2 regions of the Priestia sp. ST2 genome follow, and region 2 is predicted to be linked to the other one. Evidence: a T-box and tRNA genes for the amino acid it is inferred to sense, from the RefSeq annotation. Region 2 holds a T-box; the other holds one or more tRNA genes.
What was found. The T-box of region 2 lies ahead of thrS (threonine--tRNA ligase). A T-box ahead of a tRNA ligase gene usually reads a tRNA of that ligase, here a tRNA-Thr.
Positions count from the first base shown of each region.

Region 1: it has a tRNA-Thr gene. The T-box ahead of thrS (threonine--tRNA ligase) is inferred to sense a tRNA for this amino acid. The anticodon was not compared.

Region 1 covers NZ_JBVVNT010000001.1:951,356-958,490, reverse strand. Annotated here, with positions in the region: gene AC0KUU_RS04870 (YwaF family protein) at 1-282, opposite strand, end outside; gene AC0KUU_RS04865 (ABC transporter permease/substrate-binding protein) at 614-2,137, opposite strand; gene AC0KUU_RS04860 (ABC transporter ATP-binding protein) at 2,137-3,087, opposite strand; tRNA gene AC0KUU_RS04855 (tRNA-Thr) at 3,355-3,427, opposite strand; gene AC0KUU_RS04850 (aromatic ring-hydroxylating oxygenase subunit alpha) at 3,638-4,690, shown strand; gene AC0KUU_RS04845 (DHA2 family efflux MFS transporter permease subunit) at 4,725-6,248, opposite strand; gene AC0KUU_RS04840 (TetR/AcrR family transcriptional regulator) at 6,513-7,135, shown strand, end outside.
Region 2 covers NZ_JBVVNT010000002.1:375,218-382,352, forward strand. Annotated here, with positions in the region: gene AC0KUU_RS08335 (hypothetical protein) at 172-378, shown strand; gene thrS (threonine--tRNA ligase) at 550-1,767, opposite strand; T-box leader at 1,822-2,050, opposite strand; T-box leader at 2,089-2,314, opposite strand; gene AC0KUU_RS08345 (sulfatase family protein) at 2,717-4,459, opposite strand; gene AC0KUU_RS08350 (cell wall hydrolase) at 4,961-5,419, opposite strand; gene AC0KUU_RS08355 (valine--pyruvate transaminase) at 5,609-6,910, opposite strand; gene AC0KUU_RS08360 (DUF6421 family protein) at 6,926-7,135, opposite strand, start outside.

The sequences.
Region 1 (7,135 bases), on a different contig from region 2:
CATAACAGCAGCCAGCAGCACGACTATATCACTGAGCTGAAGAGGCAAGGAAGTTTCAGCAGACCACCGATGACATCCGATTTCCCAAGCCTGGTAGGCTGTTTCTGAAGCAATTAGAATGAGTGAAAGCAAAATGAACACAAACCTCTTTTTTCCCAGATGCTTTCGACACAAAAAAATAAATGCTCCTATGATCACGATAATAGCTAAAGTTACAAGATGTTCAACTGAAAAAAGCTGAAAGGAATGTTGTACAGGATGACACGTAAAAAATGAATTCATAAAAGCGCCTTCCTTCCATCAGAAAACAAATTTGGTACCTTTAGCTTGTTCATAAGACCTCATTTTCATTAATGCTTCTCTCGCATTAAAAAGAGATTGAGACATAACGAAATCACGCCAATCTAAAGATGGACGAATGGAGTAAATAATCGAGCATGAATCACTTCTTGCACCTCAGTTGATTTCCATGCAAGACTTCTCTTTCCGCGGGAGTCTTCGCGTTGCCCTCCAATCAACTGCTAGAAACAACTAAAATAAAAAGATCCGAACGATTCATCATTCGGATCTTCTTTCAACTAACATACTGTTGTCCTAACTTTTTTCTTCGTTTTTACTCTTTAATTAATCCTTTTTTCACTAAGAATTGATGAGCAACTTCTTCAGCTGTTTTTCCTTTCGCATTTACTTGATAGTTCATTTCACGCATTTCGTCATCACTGATTTTACCGCCCAGTTGATTTAAGATTTTTTTCAGTTCAGGGTGCTCTTTTAGCGTATCTTCACGAAGCACAGGCGCTCCTTGATACGGAGGGAAGAACTGCTGATCGTCTTTTAAGACTTTTAAACCAAACTGTTTGATTTCAGGGTCCGTTGCGTAAGCATCAAGCATGTTAATATCGCCTTTTTCTACAGCGCGATAGCGAAGCTTCGGCTCCATCGTTTTAATATTCGGGAAGGTAAGACCATATTCTTTTTGAACGCCTACATAGCCGTCTTCACGATCTTTAAACTCAAGCGTAAACCCTGCTTTTACTTTATCTGTTGCATTTGCCAAATCTGAAATAGTTGTTAGATTATTTTCTTTGGCAAATTCCTTTGTTACGGTTAATGTGTACGTATTATTAAACTTCATTGGATCTAAATAGACAAGGCCGAATTTCTTTTGAAATCCTTCTTTTGCCTGCTTGTACACCTCTGTTTCATCTTTGCTGTCCGGCTGTTCCTTTAGATGCGTCACAATGGCTGTACCCGTATATTCAGGGTACAAATCAATTTCCTTGTTACGCAGAGCCTCAAATACAAATACCGTTTTCCCAAGCGACGAACGAAGATTTACTTTCATATCGGTTTGATCTTCAATTAATTCTTTGTACATATTAATTAAAATGTCTTGTTCTGCACCAATTTTCCCTCCGATAACAAGGTCTGGTTTTGTTGCGCTCATCGCTGCAAACGGAGAAACAAGAATAAGTATTAATACGATGATCATAATAAACGAGCGTTTTTTGGACCCTTTTTTAGCTGAGTGTTCAATCGTTCGCAGAATTCCATCAAAAATAAGCGCTAATAATGCTGCTGGAATGGCTCCTAATAAAATCAAACTATTATCGCTTCGGTCAATACCAAGCAAAATTAAGCTTCCGAGTCCGCCCGCTCCGATAAGAGCCACGATTGTCGCTGTGCCAATAATGAGTACCATCGCTGTGCGAATTCCGGCCATAATGACAGGAAGTGCTAGAGGAAGTTCTACTTTAATTAATCGTCTCCACGAGTTCATCCCCATGGCTTTGGATGCTTCAATTAAAGATGGGTCCACTTCTTTAATTCCGGTATATGTATTTCGTACAATAGGAAGAAGCGAATATAAAAACAGTGCAATAACCGCGGGAAAGGTTCCAATTCCGACAAGAGGAATCAGTAATCCTAATAAAGCGAGTGAAGGAATGGTTTGCAGTACGGCTGTTACGCCAATGATTGGTTCAGCAATACGGTCATGCCTCGTTAAGTACAGTCCGAGCGGCACTGAAATTAATACGGCGATAACAAGAGCCAGTACTGAAATTTGAATGTGTTCAAGAAGAGCTTGAAACAGTGCATCTCCTCGTTGATCTAATAATGTGCTTAGTGCATTCATTACAGCGTTCCTCCTTCTTTCGTTTTATCAGAAAGAAACGCTAATAGAGTTTTGCGCGTTACAACGCCAATACGTTTGCTCCCTTTTTTCACGGCTATTGCTTCATGGTCGTAAAGGGCGTCCATTGCCTGCTGAACAGTGGCGGTTGAAGCTAACTCTTCAGTAGGTTCTACGTCTGGCTGTTCACTTTCTTTGACAAACATATCCAATGTCTCAAATAAAGCATTGCCTTGATTTCCAATAAATGTTTTTACAAATTCATTTTTAGGCTTTTGGATGAATTCCTCCGGGGTTCCAACTTGAACAATTTCTCCATCTTTCATCAGGCAGATACGATCTCCAAGCGTCATCGCTTCGCTCATATCGTGCGTAACAAACACAAATGTTTTTTTGATTTTTTCTTTTAAGCTAATAACATCTTGCTGAAGCTGTTCGCGGCTTAACGGATCGAGGGCACTAAAGGGTTCGTCCATTAAAATAACGGGGGGATCAGCTGCGAGGGCACGTGCTACACCTACACGTTGCTGCTGGCCACCTGAGAGCTCAGACGGCTTTCGGTTTCGATACTGCTTTGGGTCTAGTCCTACCAAGGTAAGCAGTTCATCAATGCGCGTTTTGATTTTGTTTTTCTTCCAATGCTTCATCTCGGGTACAATGGCTATATTTTCAGCGATGGTCATATGAGGAAAAAGAGCAATCTGCTGCAGAACATAACCAATGTTCCAGCGTAGCTCATGGATGTTGTGGTCCGATACGAGCTTATCTTTTATGTATAGTTCTCCTTCGGTAATATCATGAAGACGGTTAATCATTTTTAAGGTGGTTGTTTTCCCACACCCACTCGGACCAATTAAAACGAAAAACTCTCCTTCTTTAATTTCTAGATTAATATTTTTCACGGCGGTCGTACCGTCTGGATATTGCTTTGACACATTCTTAAACGTAATCAAATTATCGTTCACACTCCCTGTTGAAATTTAACCCCTAGTTCCGTGTACCCAATATTTAGAGGCAATAAACATTCTTTTAAGAATATTTCTAAATATGATTCATAAGACACAGGGGAAAAGATACGCATATTTTCTCACAATCTCCTAATAAGGCTATCAAACTGTTAAAGTTTTCACAAGGAGGGAAAGAATAATTCGGAGAATAATTTTAAAGCCGACACAAATAAAAAAAAACCTTCTTTCAACAAGAAAGAAGGTTTTTTAGTATGCTAGCGACAGGGATCGAACCTGCGACCTCTTGCTTACCATGCAAGTGCTCTACCTACTGAGCTACACCAGCGTCTTGGAAAATTATATCACGTTTAAATTTATTTAGGAAGCGCTTTTTTAAATTTTTTTATTGGTATATTCTCTAATTTACGTCTTCTGAAATTCGCACTTTCTACAAAGTTCCATATTTCATGTTAGAACTCCTTACATAAATTGTGTGAATTTTCTTTTTTTATATTACCCTTAGTAAAAGAGCTTACAAAAGAAGGGAAGAAAATAGATGGAACAACAACCAACCATGACCAAACCAAAAACGGCAACTCCCTACCCAAGAGACTGCACGTTCAGCCTGGAAGATTGGACGACGCTCGCTAAGTATTGGTACCCCGTCGCACGCTGCAGTGATGTAACAGAGAAACCAACGTCCGTAAAACTGCTAGATGTAAATCTAGTTCTATACCGTACCACACACAAAGTAGTGGCGGCTCGTGATTTATGCGTTCACCGAGGCACCCCTCTTAGCATGGGCTGGGTGGAAGATGATGAAATTGTCTGTCCTTACCACGGCTTCCGCTATGCAACGGACGGTGCATGCACGTCGATTCCAGCTCACCCTGATGCCAATATTTCTCCCCGCTTGTGTATGGCCGTCTATCCAGTTATTGAACGATTTGGATTAGTATGGACTTCCCTGACAGGAGAACAAGATAACCTGCCTTACTTCGATGCGTGGGAGGACCCTGATTTTCAGCAAATTGTTTGTCCGAGCTTTGATATCATGGGTTCGGCCGGTCGTCAAATGGAAGGCTTTTTAGACGTAGCTCATTTTGCTTGGGTTCACACAGACACATTTGGTGATCGAAACAACGCCTTTGTGCCTAAATATAAAGTAAGCGATACAGAGTATGGGCTTCATGTAGAATATACGAGCACCGTGAGCAATTATTCCAAAGAACAGCAGCATTTAAATCCACCTGATTTTAAATGGCTTCGCGTCTTTGATGTTTATCCGCCGTTTACAGCTACGCTAAAAGTATACTTCCCAGAAGGCGCAGAACTGTGGATTATGAATGCAGTCTCTCCTATTTCAGCCCGCGAAACACGTTTATTCGCACCAATCGCTCGAAACTTTGACAAAGATTCTCCCGTTGAAGGTGTGTATGACTTTAACCTTCGCGTCTTTGACGAAGACCGTGAAATGGTTGAAAACCAAAAGCCTGAAGACTTGCCTTTAGACCTGCAGATGGAAGCGCATATTATGGCTGATCAAACGTCCATCGGCTACCGGAAATTATTAAAGAAAATGGGCTTAAGCTTTAGATATACAAGCTAAAGAAATCCCCGCTGTTTCAGCGGGGATTTCTTTTTTATTTAGCAAACTGCTCGCGTCCTGCTTTTTCCTTTATCACTTCATCTTCACTTGCCGGCGTGGCGCGTTTCATAAACAATGAAAGAATTAAAGCAACCACCACTAGTACTACTGAGACGGCAAACGCATCGTTAATTCCTTGTACCATTGCCTGCATCCCAATTTGTTCTTTCATTTGAGCTGCCCCGGCTGCCGTTGCATTCGCTGCTCCTGCTCCGCTCATTGCATCTTGAGCAAGCTCTTTTGCATGCGTAGCTGTACGATTTGACATCACCGTTACTAAAAGAGCCGAACCAATAGCTCCCGATACTTGTTGAAGCGTGTTATTCATCGCAGTACCATGCGGATTAAAGCGCTGCGGCAGCTGATTTAATCCGTTTGTCATAACCGGCATCATCACCATAGACATTCCGAACATGCGAAGCGTGTAAAGCGTAATGAGCGTTGTATATGTCGTATCAAGCTCTAAGTTACTGAAGAAATACGTCGTAACGGCTGTAATCGTTAGACCCGTTACAGCCAGTGCACGCGCTCCGAATTTATCAAATAATTTTCCGGTAATCGGAGACATCACACCCATGAGTAGCGCACCCGGAAGCATTAGTAATCCTGAGTGAAGCGGAGAAATGCCTCGTACCGTTTGAACATAAATTGGCATTAGCAGCATGGCTGAGAATAATGCCATTGTAATCACCATTGAAATCGTTGATGATAAAGCAAACATTGGATATTTAAAAATGCGGAATTCAAGCATAGGTGTTTTAAGCTTGAACTGACGCGTAATAAATAAAATCAGCGCAACGGCTCCTACGATAATGGTGCCGTATACTTCCACAGAATCCCAGCCTTTATCCCCTGCTGAGCTAAATCCGTATAGAAGTCCCCCAAATCCAATTGTAGATAACACAAGCGATAGGAAATCCAGATTGATTTCCACTTTTTCTTTTTTGTCTTTTAATAGGAAGAAAGCCCCTATTAATACAATTGCCGCGATTGGCGTAACAAGGTGGAACAGCATTCTCCACTCATAGTGTTCAATTAGCCATCCTGATAAGGTAGGGCCAATTGCCGGAGCAAAAATCATAACTAAACCGAAAATCCCCATCGCAGCTCCGCGTTTTTCTAATGGGAAACTTGTGAGCAATACGTTCATTAAAAGCGGCATCATAATGGCTGCGCCTGATGCTTGAATAATACGAGCGGTTAACAAGACCGAAAATACGGGCGAAGCACCTGCAAGTATTGTTCCCGCTGTAAATAAAGTCATAGCCGTTAAAAATAAGCCTCTGACAGAATAGCGCTGAATTAAAAAAGCGGTAGTTGGAATCATAATACCATTCACTAACATATAACCAGTAGAAAGCCACTGGACAGTTGACGTTGTCACATCTAAGTCTTTCATAATAGACGGAAGCGCCACATTTAATAACGTTTCATTCAACAATGAAATAAAAGCGCCAATTAATAAAATAGCAATTATGCCATAAGGGGGCTTTTCCATTTGATTTATCGATTGACTCATTATTGTACCTCCTTATACTTCAAGTTCATTTTTTTAGACACATGTTCTACATAGAGTATATTATACTGTGAGTTCAATTTATGCAAGTGAAAAATCTTGCCTTCATGTTCTTTATTTTACCGACTTTTTCAGTCCTATAATCCTTTTATATCAATACATTGTCGTGATATCGTCTATTTTTTGAAAAGAACATTTGTGTAAACGCTTTAAATCATGTATCATAAAGTTGGACCATGAGTCTAATTTTATATTTAGGTGATAATAATGAATAACCGAAAACAGCAAGTTGTAAAAAATGCACACCATCTCTTCGTTGAAAAAGGATTTCAAGCTACATCTATTCAAGACATCATTGATTATAGCGGCATTTCAAAAGGAACATTCTACAACTATTTTTCTTCAAAAAATGAATTATTAATCGCTGTTTTTACCTGGCTTCATACAACAATTGAACAAGAGCGAAATCAGCTGCTGGTTGGTAAAAGCCTGACCGATGTAGATGTATTTGTTAAACAGATTGATGCACAGATGAAAAACCATCATAAACATAAATTTTTCACATTACTTGAAGAAGTATTTGTTTCCAATGATCCTGATTTAAAAGCATACATAAAAAAAACCCAGTTTGTTGAAGTAAACTGGGTTTACAAGCGGTTCATTGATTTATTTGGACAAGAAAAGAAACCGTACCTGCTAGATTGTGCAATTATGTTTCTTGGCATGCTTCATCGCAACTTTCACTATAATTTTATGGTTAACGGCACAAATACTGACCCCCATGAGATCATAAGCTACAGTGTCAAGCGCCTGCTTCCTCTTGTAGACGAAGTAGCAAATTCAGGAGACATTTTGCTCGATCCGCAAACGATTAAAGAATGGCTTCCATC
Region 2 (7,135 bases):
AAAGAGATTATCATTGTGCTTACGTATAATAAGTTTGAATAAAAATAATATTCCAAAAAATTATTTTACATGTTTTTAGATAACTTTTTTCACTAACTATCTTCAGATATAAATTCCTGACATAGAGATTATTTACAGAACGATGAATGTTTTATCTTACCGGGTGTTATAATGATGAAAACTGAAGTGTATGAAGGGCGGAGAAAGATGATTAACTTACTTATTGGCTGTATTTTACTAGCATTAGGAGTATACTTTATGTTTAAATTTCTTTTTTACTCTCCTTCTAAAAAGAAGCGAGATCAGCAAAACATAAACAAACCATCAGGTGAGGCTTCAGCTTCATCGCGTACAAACGATTCGAATGGAATAAGATAAATTTTTTTATAAAATACCGGCGTTTGTCTAAGGCAAAAGTTATACTGCTGATATATATTATCTTATACCCTTCTAGTTCAATATTCCCTTCATTTTGGTGTGAGACAAAATGAAGGGAATCACTATCCGACTTAAAAAATCGGATTTTTCTATTTAGTAAGGTAAATAGCTTCAATACACTCTGTTTGAATTCTTTTCTTTATTCAAGTATACAGCTGCCTCTTCCAAACTTACTGTTCCTATATTTTTCTTCCCGTGCTTTCGCATAGCAAGCGATTCATTTTCCACTTCTTTATCTCCTATCACAGCCATATAAGGAACTTTTAGCATTTCTGCTTCTCGAATTTTCAGCCCTATTTTTTCAATGCGATCATCTACTTCAACACGATACCCTTTTAACTCCAGCTCGTGTTTCACTTTATATGCATATTCCACGTGCGGCGGTGCAATAGGCAAAAGCTTAAATTGAACAGGAGCCAGCCAAAGAGGAAATTGACCTTCGTAATGTTCAATCAAGATGGCCATAAATCGTTCAACGGAACCGTATATAGCGCGGTGAATCATTACGGGACGATGCGGTTTATTGTCTTCTCCAATATACATACAGTCAAACTTCTCCGGCATTAAGAAATCAAGCTGAACTGTTCCGCACTGCCAGCTGCGACCTAAGGAATCTAAAATATGAAAATCGATTTTCGGCCCATAAAAAGCTCCGTCTCCTTCATTTACCTGATAGTCTAAGCCTTTTTCACTTAACACAGATTGAAGCGACTTTTCTGCTTGGTTCCATGTTTCAATATCTCCCATGAATTTTTCAGGTCGTGTGGATAGCTCCACTTTGTAATCGAAGCCAAAATGTGAGTAAAAGTCATGGATAAACGCTAGAATGCGGCTAATTTCAGCTTGGATCTGACTGAGCTTTACGAATAAATGAGCGTCGTCCTGTGTGAATGAACGGACTCTTAGCAAGCCGTTTAAAGACCCAGAAAGCTCGTGACGATGAACTAATCCAAGCTCTGCGTATCGAATCGGAAGTTCTCGGTAGCTTCTTCGCTTGCTGTTAAACAATAAAATGGCTCCCGGACAATTCATCGGTTTAATCGCATAGTTTTGTTTGTCAACATTTGAAAAATACATATTCTCATGATAGTGCTCCCAGTGCCCTGATTGTTCCCAGAGCTCCTGTTTCATCATGATGGGTGTTTTTATTTCTTGATAGCCTGCTTTATAATGCTTTTGTTTCCAGTAATTTTCTAACTCATTTCGAACAATCATTCCGTTAGGTAAGAAAAACGGCATACCAGGAGCTTCTTCCATTGACATAAACAGCTCCAGTTCTTGACCTAACTTTTGATGATTTCGCTTTTCTGCTTCCATTTGTTTTGACATGTTCATTCCTCCAATATGTTTTTATTCAACAAAAAAAACCGCATTCATCCCTAGTAAAGGGACGAATGCGGCCGTGGTACCACCCTAATTCCGTAAAATACTTATACGTATTTTACGCTTAAAAAGATAACGGTTTTACCGGGTGCGGTTTCAGTGTATACACATTCCCCGCCGCAGCTCCAAGGTGGTAAATTCATTTCGTTTTCTAAGGGTTCTCAGCCAGTGACCCTACTCTCTGTAAAGAAAATTCAAAAATGATTCATGTCCTTTTCATTGCTTGTATATTCTTTTTTCTACAAAAAAAACCGCACTCATCCCTAGTGAAGGGACGAATGCGGCCGTGGTACCACCCTAATTCCGTAAAATACCCATACGTATTTTACGCTTAAAAAGATAACGGTTTTACCGATTGCAGTTTCAGTTATGCACGTTCCCTGCAATAGCTCTAAGGTGGTAAATTAGATGATTTCTTAAGGGCTCTCAGCCAGTGGCCCTATTCTCTGCGAAGAAAACAGCATCTAATTCGTGTCCTTTTCATTGCCAAATACTGTTTATTAGTTGTTAAAAGCGATTATAGTGTATAAATTTAACAAAAGTCAAGAAGTAATTTTTATTTTTCAAATGGTATAGAATTACTTTATGCTTGAATTTTTGAAAAGTTACTTAAGAATCTACGGACTGAAAAAGTTTTTTATTATACTATTAACGACTACATTCCATTCTTATTTTTACCTCTATTTTCACAGCAATAAAGGCGAAAAAGAAAGATGCTATAAGTCCTTATTTGTTTTATCTAAGCGGGATTAATGAAGTGAAACCAATACTACCCCAAACCAGAACAAGTAACCTAACACAAGCATCATCAGGTTTTCAATTTATATACTAAAATATTAAATACACCTTTTTCTGCTTACGCAAATATCTGACTTGAATCCATAGAAACTATTTTTTATCTATCTTTAGACAAAAGCTCATCATGCATGCTTCCACTTTGCGGAAAAATCCGTTTTTTCCTGACTTGTTCTTTAAGAATAACGTCAAGCTGCCGCTGAATTTTCCTTGTTTCATTTGTCGAAAAATACGGGTGAGCCAGATTTACTGTTTCTAACGGATCCTTGGTCAAATTGTACATTTCAATTTGATCAGGAACACGGGTTGTTTTAAGGGTAGTAAAACTCACAGGGTAACCTCCATATTGCTCTCCGTGAATGAATTCATCTTTTTCGTCATCTGCTGACCAAAATTGCAGATTATCATGATAGCGAGCGTATTTCCAAATTTCCTTTCCTGCCGCTGACGAAAACTCGACAATGACCGCTTGAATGTGATTAGGCTGAACAACTGACGGGTAGCTTTCTCCTAAAAAATTTGTTTGGTGAAGTCCTTTTGTCGGGTCATCATCCGTCATGAAGAAAATCGCTGTTTCCTCTTGCTCAGCACACGTTTCTCCTCGAAGTATACCTGACAGGTCTCGCCCAACAAATGGATGTACTTCCGTATGACTTTTTTGTAATTGCTTTTGAATAGCGGAAGCATCTATATTAGCTAAACTAAGCATTGTCGGGATCAAGTCAAGGTGACTAGTCAGTGTGTCCGTACGTTGATAACTAGGAAACAAACGCTTGTTATGAATGAGAAGCGGAACGTGAATAGATTCTTCATACATGTTGTACCATTTTTGATGTAGTCCCCCGTGAGCTCCAAGCAAATCACCGTGATCAGACGTAAAAATAATAATTGTATTTTCATAGAACGAAGATTGTTCCATGGTCTGAAGAACTTTTAAAATTTGTTTATCAACATTTTTTTGCAGCTGATAATACAAGCGCCGGTAGAAGCTAGAATTTGGGGTTGGCTGCAGCGCTTTTGGATAGATGTATTTATAGCTGCTTTGAGCGCTAGGCTTTGTTTGTAAAGGTTCTCTAATGGTAGGTGGCGGATCGATGTTTGGAATCGTCTCATCAATAGAAAACTGAAACATAGTAAGGTGTTTGGTAATCGCTCCGAACAGCGCAATGTCATGCGGGTTCACAAATGAAGCTACCATGAGCCAAGGCTGCGCAGGCGCTTGATGTTCTAATCGTTGAATAAGCTCTATGATTTCCTCTGCATATATTTCGTCTCGTCCGCTCACTCCAACGGCCGCAGATGAACCGGAATTGTGCGGATTTCTCCCTTCCGGTTCCGGACCAATCCACCCTGAAAAACCAAACTTTTCAAGCTTATTAGCCCGTTGATAAAGGCCTTCTTTCTCTGGATCCGGTATTCCTGTTTGCATCTGATAGCTAGAAAAAACGTCATGTGTTCCTGGAATTAAGATGTTCTCATCAGAAATATGCCATTTTCCTTTATAAAAGGTTTGATATCCAGCCTTCTTAAAATACTCTCCCATCGTCGGGACGGTATTAGGCTGCAGCCAAAACATATCAGGATCTTGTGATTTCTTTGCGATACCTTGCGTTTGCGTAACTCCGTGCAAGGAAGGATACTGCCCTGTAAACAATGTAGCTCGACTTGGTGAACAAGCTGTAGAACCGACGTAGTGACGGGTAAATTCCATTCCATGCTGTTTTAAAAATTCATGTGCTTTTAAATGTTTTTTTCGCCACTTTTTTAGTTCTTTACTTTCATATAAGGGTGGAAACCGCTCCTCGTCCACGATAATCAACAAAAAATTAGGCTGTTTCTGCATGTTTATTCCTCCGCATGTTTATCAAATTTTCTGTATTGATAAACTATGTAAAAAGCACTTTTTTTAGAAGAACGGAGTACGGTTCATGTCTTTTTATACCCACACAAAAAAAGACTTGGAGGATTTCTCTAAGTCTTTCATAACTCGTTTCAATACGATATTCCTTATTTTTTGTAAGCTTTTAGCTGCTGATTTCGTTTATAGGTGCTAATGATACTAGGTATCAATTATACTTATCATAAAACTCCACATCATGTAGCGCCAATCCCCTGTAAAAAGCGCTACTCCCGTAAAAAAACGAGCTGACCAGCAAGAGCTAACCATGAAGCTATCCAAGCAAACATCATATTCTCTTTCACGTTATCACCTCATATTTTTAATTATGAATGACATTTTATATTTTACCATGAAATTCTAATTTTAAAGATTATTCTACTGTTTATTTTATGTACATAACTAAAAAAGCTAATAGCAGCGCGCAGCTAGCCATTAGCTTTTTTATTATTTTGCAAATACATGATTTCCTATTTTAATTGTTTCTTGTTTTTGGCGCAGCCATTGATCTCCCGTTTTATCAGGATTAAAGAAGAATAATGAACCTTTTCCTTGACCTTGGAAGTTAATTGCTTCTTCTACAGCTTTTTTTGAATCTTTGTCTGCAGGTTTATTAATTTGACCGTTGCTGACCGGACTATACTGACCTTTTTGATAAATAACGCCTTTTACAGTGTCTGGGAATTTGCTGCTGTCGACTCTATTTAATACAACTGTCGCCACGGCTACTTTGCCTGCATAAGGCTCTCCTTTGGCTTCAGCTGATACAAGACGAGCTAATAATTCTTTATCATTTTTATTTACTTGAACGTGCTGTTCATGAGCGGGCGCTGCTGCAAATGCTGAGTAACCTGCACCAAAACTTGGGATAAGCATTGCTATAGCAATCACTAGTTTCTTTATCATAAAAATAAAAAGCCTCCTTGCTATTTCTTGACGTGGTTCATATGCTAGCAGAAATATAGGAGTCTTTCATTGCAAAAAATTATCCAGTTCCAAAAGAAATTGGATGTTATTGTCTTCTTTAAACAATCTTTAGCTTATAAAGAACCCTTTATGATTACGTATGAGTTGCACTTCTAAACCTTAAAGAAATTATAATTTTTCTGTTTGAAATATAAAGTTTGAACTGTATATTTCCTTAACTACTGAAGAAAGAATATCAATTCCTTTCTTTAACTCCTCATCTGCAGCAGTAAGACTTATGCGAATGCACTCCCGGTTGTGAGAAGAAGATTGGCTGCCGTGAAAGAATGAGCCGCCTGGCACTACAATCAAGTTTTCTGCTTTTAATTTATTGTATAGATCGCTATCACTGAAAGGCAAACCTTCTAACCAAAGCCAGCCAAATAACGAACCTTCCGCTTTGTGCAAATACCAAGGAATATCATCCGGCATACGTGTAGTTAAAAGTTTTTTTAAATAGTCATGTTTTTGTTTATAATGAGTTCTTATATAGTTAGCTGAAATTCTGGCTAACTGCCCGCTCTTTAAGGTGTTAACCACCATCCTCTGACCTAGCCTAGAAGAGTGAATCAAAATATTTGATTGAAATGCTTCCATTACTTTTATGAACTCACTTTTTCCTATAGCAATTCCTATTCTCTCACCAGGCAATCCGGCTTTAGAAAGACTCATGCAGTGAATGATATTATCATGTATGATTGGATCCATTTCAATAAAATTAATAGCAGGAAAAGGCGGTGCGTAAGCTGAATCAATTAGAAATGGAATGTGATAGTCCTTGCACACTTGGGATATAAGCTGTACGGCTTCTTCGGAAAGGATGTTGCCGCTTGGGTTATTAGGTCTTGATAATACAATAGCTCCGATGTCTGGGTCCTGAGCTATTTTATCTTTAAATGCCTGTTTGTTAAATTCATAGCGAAACGTATGACGATCAAGCTTTGAGAGGATAGGAGGAATTCCTTCTATTACACCTTCCTCAAGTGCGACTCCACTATACCCAGCGTAATCTGGCAGCATAGGTATTAATGCTTTTTTTACTCTTCCTTCTTTACTTGTACCGCAAAACGAATTTAAAGCTAAAAAAAAGAGATTTTGACTTCCCGACGTGATCAAGACTTGTTCTCTGTCCAGTTTAATACGATAATTCGTAAAGAAGTATTCTCTTATGCAATCAATTAATTCATGCGTACCGTAACTAGAACCATATTGGCTAATCAAATTTTTTAATTGTTTGTCGTTCACAATATCTCTTAAAGCTTCTTCCCACATTTCATAAACTTGAGGGAGGATGGCAGGGTTGCCAGCACTTAAATTCACATATTGATTGAGATTGGAATTGAGCACCTCTTGGATGTCATGCATGATAGCGCGAACGCCTACTTTATCAGTCATTTTGCTTCCTATTTTACTTAAATGCAAAGCAGTCACTAGTGCACCTTCTCCTTAAAGATTATGGTCATCGAATAGTAAGTATGGAACTTCAATCTTTTTATTTTGCTGATTAATAAAGTAATTGTCCGGGATAATAAATTTATCATCGTTCTCACTAGGTAATAAGTATTTTCGAACATAATGTTCAGCTTCTTCTTTATAGTCAAGGTCACTTTGAATCGTTTCAAGTTCTTCAATTTCTTTTACTAAAAGATCCAGTTC